Regions from separate parts of the Stappia indica genome, predicted to be linked through region 1. Evidence: predicted binding sites of a transcription regulator. Region 1 holds the regulator's gene; each other region holds the start of a gene.
The links. Region 1 encodes LexA, which represses DNA repair genes until DNA is damaged. Its sites were predicted from a motif close to TGTTCNNNNTGTGTTCNG; they were not measured.
Positions count from the first base shown of each region.

Region 1 (2,264 bases):
GGTGTGGCTGCGGGCCGACGGCGTCGGCGTACGGGAGCACGGGAACCGGCGGATTTCCGCCAAGGATATGCACTGCGACAAGCTCGCCTGCCTGGTGCGGGCGCACGGCTCGCCGGGGGCGGGGACCCGGCACGGAACCTCCGCCAACGCGCCACCAGGACCAAGACCAGGACCAGGGTCAGGATCAGGGCCAGAGCCAAGACCCGTCGCAGCGGCGCAAGGCCCGCCCGCACTGCTGGTCTCGCTGGTGCGCGACAGCGCCGCCTTCGAGGAGGACTGCCGCAAGGTCGACATCATCGTCTCAGCGCTGATCGCCCCGCCCGATTGCCGGGCGCGGCAAGTGTTCGACGGCGCTCGGCTTGCCCGCGACGGCGCCGTTGCGCTCTATTTCAGTGCGCCCGATTCTGCGCCCGATTTTGCGGCCTCTTCGATGCCGGAAGCCGGACCTTCGCCGGCTCCACGCTCCGCCGCGGCATCAACGCATGCCGCCGATCCTGCTGCCGTCTCCGCTGCCCTTTCCGGCGGCTCGGATGCGGCCCCTGCCGGACCAGCGGGCGTGCCCGCAGGCCCATCCGACCCTGTCCCTCCAGAGCCCCCTCGAGCGCTCTCTTCGGCGCACTCTCCCAAGTTCCCTCCGGCGCGGCAGGGTATTCCTCACGCCGGGGCTGCCGGGCCGCTCGATATCGCGGTGCGCCCGAGCTACGGGCGTCGCCGACCCTGGACGCCGAAATAACCGTGCAGTGCCGCGCTCCGTCCGGCGCCCGCCCTCAGTAGCGGCGGAACAACGAGACGAGCTTGCCCTGGATCCGCACGCGCCCCGGACCGAAGATACGGGTCTCGTAGGCCGGATTGGCGGCCTCCAGTGCGACGGACGCGCCCTTCTTGCGCAGGCGCTTCAACGTCGCTTCCTCGTCGTCGATCAGGGCGACGACGATGTCGCCGCTGTCGGCGCTGTCCGAACGGCGGATCACAACCGTGTCGCCGTCGAGAATGCCGGCCTCGATCATGGAATCGCCGCGCACTTCCAGCGCATAGTGATCGCCGTTGCCGAGCAGGTCGGCCGGCATGGCGATGGTGTGGCTGTGGGACTGGATCGCCTCGATCGGCACGCCGGCGGCGATGCGGCCCATGACGGGGATCTCGACGCTGTCATTGGCCGCAGGCGGCGGGGCGGGGGGCCGCTCCACCGGCGGCGTCTTGCCGAGAGAGCCCTCGATGACGGAGGGCGAGAAGCCCTGGCCGCGCTGCGAGGCAAGGCCCGGCGCGACGGATTCCGGCAGCTTGACGATCTCCAGCGCGCGAGCGCGGTTCGGCAGGCGGCGGATGAAGCCACGCTCTTCCAGCGCGGTGATCAGCCGGTGGATGCCCGATTTGGACCGCAGGTCGAGCGCGTCCTTCATCTCGTCGAACGAGGGAGGAACGCCGGTTTCCTTCAGCCTCTCGTGGATGAACAGGAGCAATTCGTGCTGCTTGCGCGTCAACATGCGCTTGGGTCCCCCCGCTCTGGCTCAGCAGCCGGGCCGAAGCCGGCCGGATGCTGCCGATCGCTGCCTGCGACTCAGGCTATGTACAAATCATGAACATAGTCTAACCGTTCCTGCCTTGTTCCACAATGCCCCTGGAGGAACGAAACAAGAAGCGGCGAGGTGCGGGGGCGGCTCAGCTCTGGGGCCGGTTCAGCCTTGAGGCAGGCGCAGGACCGGGACCGGCGTGCCGGCGGGCAGGGGGGCGGCGTGGGGCGGGCGCACCACCAGCGCATCGGCGCGGGTGAGCGTTGCCAGCATGGAGGAATCCTGCCGCTCGAACGGGGCGACGCGCTCCGTGCCATCGTCCTGGCGCAGGATGCGGGCCCTCAGATAGTCCTCGCGCTGGTCGTTGCCGCCGATATCGGCGGCCAGCGGCAGCAGCTCGGCGTCGCGCCGGCGCGGCGGGCGGCCGAGCAGGGCGTCGATCAGCGGGCGCAGGAAGAGAACGCCGCAGACGAGGCTGGAGACCGGGTTGCCCGGCAGGCCGAGCACGCGCATGCCCTCGATCCGGCCGGCCATCAGCGGCTTGCCGGGCCGCATGGCGATGCGCCAGAAGCCGAGTTCCATGCCGGAGGCGGCAAGCACTTCCTGCACCAGGTCATGATCGCCGACGGAAGCCCCGCCGAGCGTCACGAGAATGTCGGCACCGGCCGCCCGTGCCCCGGCGATCTTCTCGGCAATGTGCTCGCGCCGGTCGGCGGCGATGCCGAGCTGCAGCGGTTCGCCGCCGCAATCCTC
Region 1 is NZ_CP046908.1:355,626-357,889, reverse strand. It holds gene GH266_RS01695 (ComEC/Rec2 family competence protein) at 1-733, shown strand, start outside; gene lexA (transcriptional repressor LexA) at 768-1,484, opposite strand; gene GH266_RS01685 (molybdopterin molybdotransferase MoeA) at 1,677-2,264, opposite strand, start outside.

Region 2 (2,264 bases), 1.5 Mb from region 1:
CCGACCGAGCGCGTCGCCACGCTGGTGCGCTCCAACGTCACGCCGCTGGCCGAGAAGATGACCTTCATCGGCGATGGCGGCGAGGTCGTCTCCGGGATCACCGGCATCGACACCTCCGGCCACACGCCCGGCCACATGTCCTTCCATGTGGAGAGCGGCGGCAAGCGGCTGCTGATCTGGGGCGACGTCGCCAACCATTTCGTCGCCTCGATCCAGCGGCCCGACTGGCATGTCCGCTTCGACATGGACAAGGAAAAGGCCGCTGCGACCCGCAAGCGCATCTTCGACATGGTGGCGAGCGACAAGGTGCCGGTGACCGGCTATCACATGCCCTTCCCGGCGCTCGGCTACATCCAGGCGAGCGGCGAGAGCTATCGCTGGAACCCGGCGGCCTACCAATTCGCCCTTTAAGGGATTCGGGTTTCGGGCAATTCGCCTCTTCGACAGCTGCAGCCCCGGAGCTTCTCCGGGGCTGTTTGCTTTCGGCTGGACCCTGTCTTTTATACCTAGAAATAATCAGCAACGCGCCGAAACCCCGCAGTTTTCCTGAAGACACCGCGGTTCACAATCCGGACACATCTTTGTTACGCCATTGTTTCTCCCCGAAAAGACCCTTCGAACAACGCGGACGAGCCCAGATGGGACGCCACCTTTTCTCTCGTGGACGGCACGACGCCCCCACCGGTACAGGCAGACCAAGAGCTGCCATGCCGAATACAGGCTCAACATGGAGGCCAACACCATGAAGAGAACGCTCATTGCCCTTGCGGCCCTCACCTTTGCCGGCTCTGCTTTCGCCCAGGATACGTCCTTTGCGACCGCCGACGCCGACCAGAGCGGCGACCTGACCTTCACCGAGGTCACCGCCGTGATGCCGAACGTGACCGAGGAGGCCTTCACCGCCGCCGACGCCGATGGCAACGGCACGCTCTCCGAGGCCGAGTACACCGCCATGCTCGAGAAGAGCGGCGGCTGATCCAGCCTCCCTGACCTGCCCGACCGCCTCGTCTCCCTTGCGGGAAACGGGGCGGTCTGCATTTGGGTCCTCCGCTTCTCGCCGGTATCGGTGCAAGCCGGCTTCCCAGCGGCTTATGTTCCTGTTATGTTCCAGTCTCCATCAAGCAGGGAACATCCGGGCAGTCCCATGGCCATTCCGGCACACTCTTGCACCACCGAGACCGAGCACGATCCTGCGGACACGTCCGAGGAGACGCTGTCGGCCAGCGTGAACAGCCATCGCGGCCGCGGCCGGGCCGCCGGCCTCAACATGGCCGGCCGCTACGAGAAGGAGAGCCGCGACAGCTTCGACGACGGTTGGGGCACGCTGGAAGATCTTCCCCCGCTCAAGACCCATGTGCAGGAAGAGCGGGCGCGCACCATCATCACGCGCAACGAATCGCCCGACATTTCCTTCGACCGCTCGATCAATCCCTATCGGGGCTGCGAGCACGGCTGCATCTACTGCTTCGCCCGGCCCAGCCACGCCTATATCGGCCTGTCGCCCGGCCTCGATTTCGAGACGCACCTGACGGTGAAGCCCAATGCGGCCGAGCTGCTGGAGCGCGAGCTGTCGAGCCCGAGCTACAGTCCGCGCACCATCGCCATCGGCACCAACACCGACCCCTACCAGCCCATCGAGCGGGAGCGGAAGGTGATGCGCGAGATCCTCGCCGTGCTCGACCGGTGCAACCACCCCGTGGGCATCGTCACCAAGTCGGCTCTGGTGCTGCGCGACCTCGACATCCTGGCGCCGATGGCCGAGCGCGGTCTGGTGCGCGTCGCCCTGTCCGTGACGACGCTCGACCGCAAGCTCGCCCGAACCATGGAGCCGCGCGCGGCAACGCCGGCCAAGCGGCTGGAGGCGATCCGCGGCCTGTCGCAGGCCGGCATTCCCACGTCCGTGATGATCGCGCCGGTGATCCCGGCGCTGACCGATTCGGAGATGGAACGGATCCTGGACGCGGCGTGCGAGAACGGCGCCACCGGCGCGGGCTATATCCTGCTGCGGTTGCCCATCGAGGTCAGCCCCCTGTTCCGGGACTGGCTGCTGCGGCACCGGCCGGACAGCTTCCGCCATGTCATGAACCTCATCCGCTCCATGCGCGGGGGCAAGGACTACGACGCCCAATGGGGCAAGCGGATGCGCGGCGACGGCCCCTATGCCAAGCAGCTCGCCAACCGTTTCGCGCTCGCCTGCAAGCGGCTCGGGCTCAACCGCAACCGCAAGCCGCTGACCACCGAGCTGTTCATTCCCCCGACCGCCG
Region 2 is NZ_CP046908.1:3,973,809-3,976,072, reverse strand. It holds gene GH266_RS18540 (MBL fold metallo-hydrolase) at 1-411, shown strand, start outside; gene GH266_RS18535 (EF-hand domain-containing protein) at 743-976, shown strand; gene GH266_RS18530 (PA0069 family radical SAM protein) at 1,145-2,264, shown strand, end outside.
Region 2: GH266_RS18530 (PA0069 family radical SAM protein) is a predicted target of LexA. The motif match lies at 1,093-1,110, and genes of this name have one in related genera.

Region 3 (2,264 bases), 1.8 Mb from region 1:
GGCACGGTCAAGGGGTAGATGCCCGGATTGTCGACGCTCCGGTGATGCTCTTTCTCTGCGTCCGTGCCGGCCTGCGCGCTGCTTTCGCCGCCATGCAGCATGGAGAGGGCGATCAGCAGGATCAGCAGCCCGCCGGCAAGGCGGAAGCCGTCGATACTGATGCCGAAGAGCGACAGGATCGCCTCGCCGCCGAAGAAGACGACGACCGAGCCGGCAATCAGGCCGAGCGTTGCGGTCAGCGCGACGGCGCGCTTTCCCGCCGCATCGCGGTCGCCGGTCAGCGCCAGGAACACCGGCAGGTTGGCGACCGGGTTCATGATCGCGAAAAGCGCCGCGAAGACCTTGAGGAAGAAGGCGATGTCCATGCGTCCGGCTCCCGGGTCGCAGGTTCAGTCTCCGGCGCGGCTCAGGCCTTTTCGGTCAGCCGGGCCTGCTTCTGGAACTTCTTCACGACGCGGTCGCGCTTCAGCTTGGAAATGTGGTCGATGAACAGCACGCCGTTCAGGTGGTCGATCTCGTGCTGCAGGCAGGTGGCGAGCAGGCCGTCGGCCTCGATCTCGCGCTGCGCGCCCTCGCGGTCGAGGAAGCGCAGGCCGATGCGCTCCGGCCGCTCCACGTCCTCGTAATATTCGGGGATCGACAGGCAGCCCTCCTGATAGACGGAGTGCTCGTCGGATTCCCAGACGATCTCGGGGTTGATCACCACCATCGGCGCGGGCGTCTCGCCCTCGCGCGCCACGTCCAGCACCAGCATGCGCGTCGGCACGCCGATCTGGATCGCGGCCAGCCCGATGCCCGGCGCGTCGTACATGGTTTCCAGCATGTCGTCGGCCAGCTGGCGCACGGCGTCGTCGACGCTGGCGACCGGCTCGCTGACCAGGCGCAGCTTGGGATCCGGCAGGATGATGATGTCTCGTTTCGTCATGGTGCTGAAATATGGGAGAAGGCCGCCCGCGTCAACGCGCGGATGCGCCCGGAACGCACGATTTCCGCGGTTTACGGCCCCACGCGAGGGAGCTGCCGGCGTCGTGCGCGCGCCGGGCGCCCCTCGGCCCGCCCACGGTGCCCGGTTGCCGCCCTGCACGCTTGCGCCGTTTCGCGGCAGCGGCAAATGTTCTATCTTTGTTTCCATGGAGACGATTCTCTTCACTCTGCTCGGCCGGCCGGTGTCGCTCGGCGAGGCGCTGGTCGGTGCGGCGCTGCTGCTGCTCGCAGCCGCGGTGCTGACGCTCGTCTCTGTCTCTCGGCAGGCGGGCCGGGCCCGCGATGCCGAATGGCGGGCCGCCGAACACGCGCGCGAGCTCGAGGCGCGGATCGCCGACCTGCTCAAGGTCCAGTCCGAAATGACCGGCCGGATGCAGACCATGGCCGAGGTCTTCGGCTCCCGGCAGGGCGACCTGATGCGCGCGGTCAACGAGCGGCTCGACGGCATGAGCCACAAGCTCGGCCAGTCGATGGCCGAGACGACGCGGCGCACCCATGACGGGTTGCGCCACCTGCACGAGCGCCTCGCAGTCATCGACCGGGCGCAGGCGACGATCCGCGACCTCTCCGGCCAGGTCGGGGCGCTGCAGTCGATCCTCGACAACAAGCAGGCGCGCGGCGCCTTCGGCCAGGGCCGGATGGAAGCCATCGTCCAGGATGCGCTGGCGCCGGGCGGCTACAGTTTCCAGGCGACCCTGTCGACCCGGGTGCGGCCCGACTGCCTGATCCATCTGCCGAACGGCGCGCCGCCCCTCGTCATCGACGCCAAGTTTCCGCTCGAGGCCTATAACGAGCTGAAGCAGGCGGAAGGAGCGGAATCGCTGAAGCAGGCGCGCGCCCGGTTCCGCCGCGACATCGGCAAGCACCTGACGGACATCGCCGAGCGCTACCTCATTCCCGGCGAAACCCAGGACACGGCCTTCATGTTCGTGCCGTCCGAAAGCATCTTCGCCGAGATCCACGAGCAGTTCGCCGACATCGTCCAGAAGGCGCACCGAGTCCGGGTGGTGATCGTCTCGCCCTCGCTCCTGCTGCTGTCGATCCAGGTGGTCCAGTCGGTGCTGCGCGATGCGCGGCTGCGCGAGGAGGCGCACCGGATCCAGGCCGAGGTTGCCCATCTCGTCGCCGATGTCGACCGGCTGGACGAGCGGGTCCGCAAGCTGCAGCAGCATTTCGGCCAGGCCGGACGCGACATCGAGCAGATCCTCATTTCGACCGACAAGATCGGCAAGCGCGGCCGCACCATCGGCGATCTCGACCTTGCCCCGCCGCGCGGCGAG
Region 3 is NZ_CP046908.1:3,652,561-3,654,824, reverse strand. It holds gene GH266_RS17080 (MarC family protein) at 1-365, opposite strand, end outside; gene def (peptide deformylase) at 407-925, opposite strand; gene GH266_RS17070 (DNA recombination protein RmuC) at 1,131-2,264, shown strand, end outside.
Region 3: GH266_RS17070 (DNA recombination protein RmuC) is a predicted target of LexA. The motif match lies at 1,113-1,130, and genes of this name have one in related genera.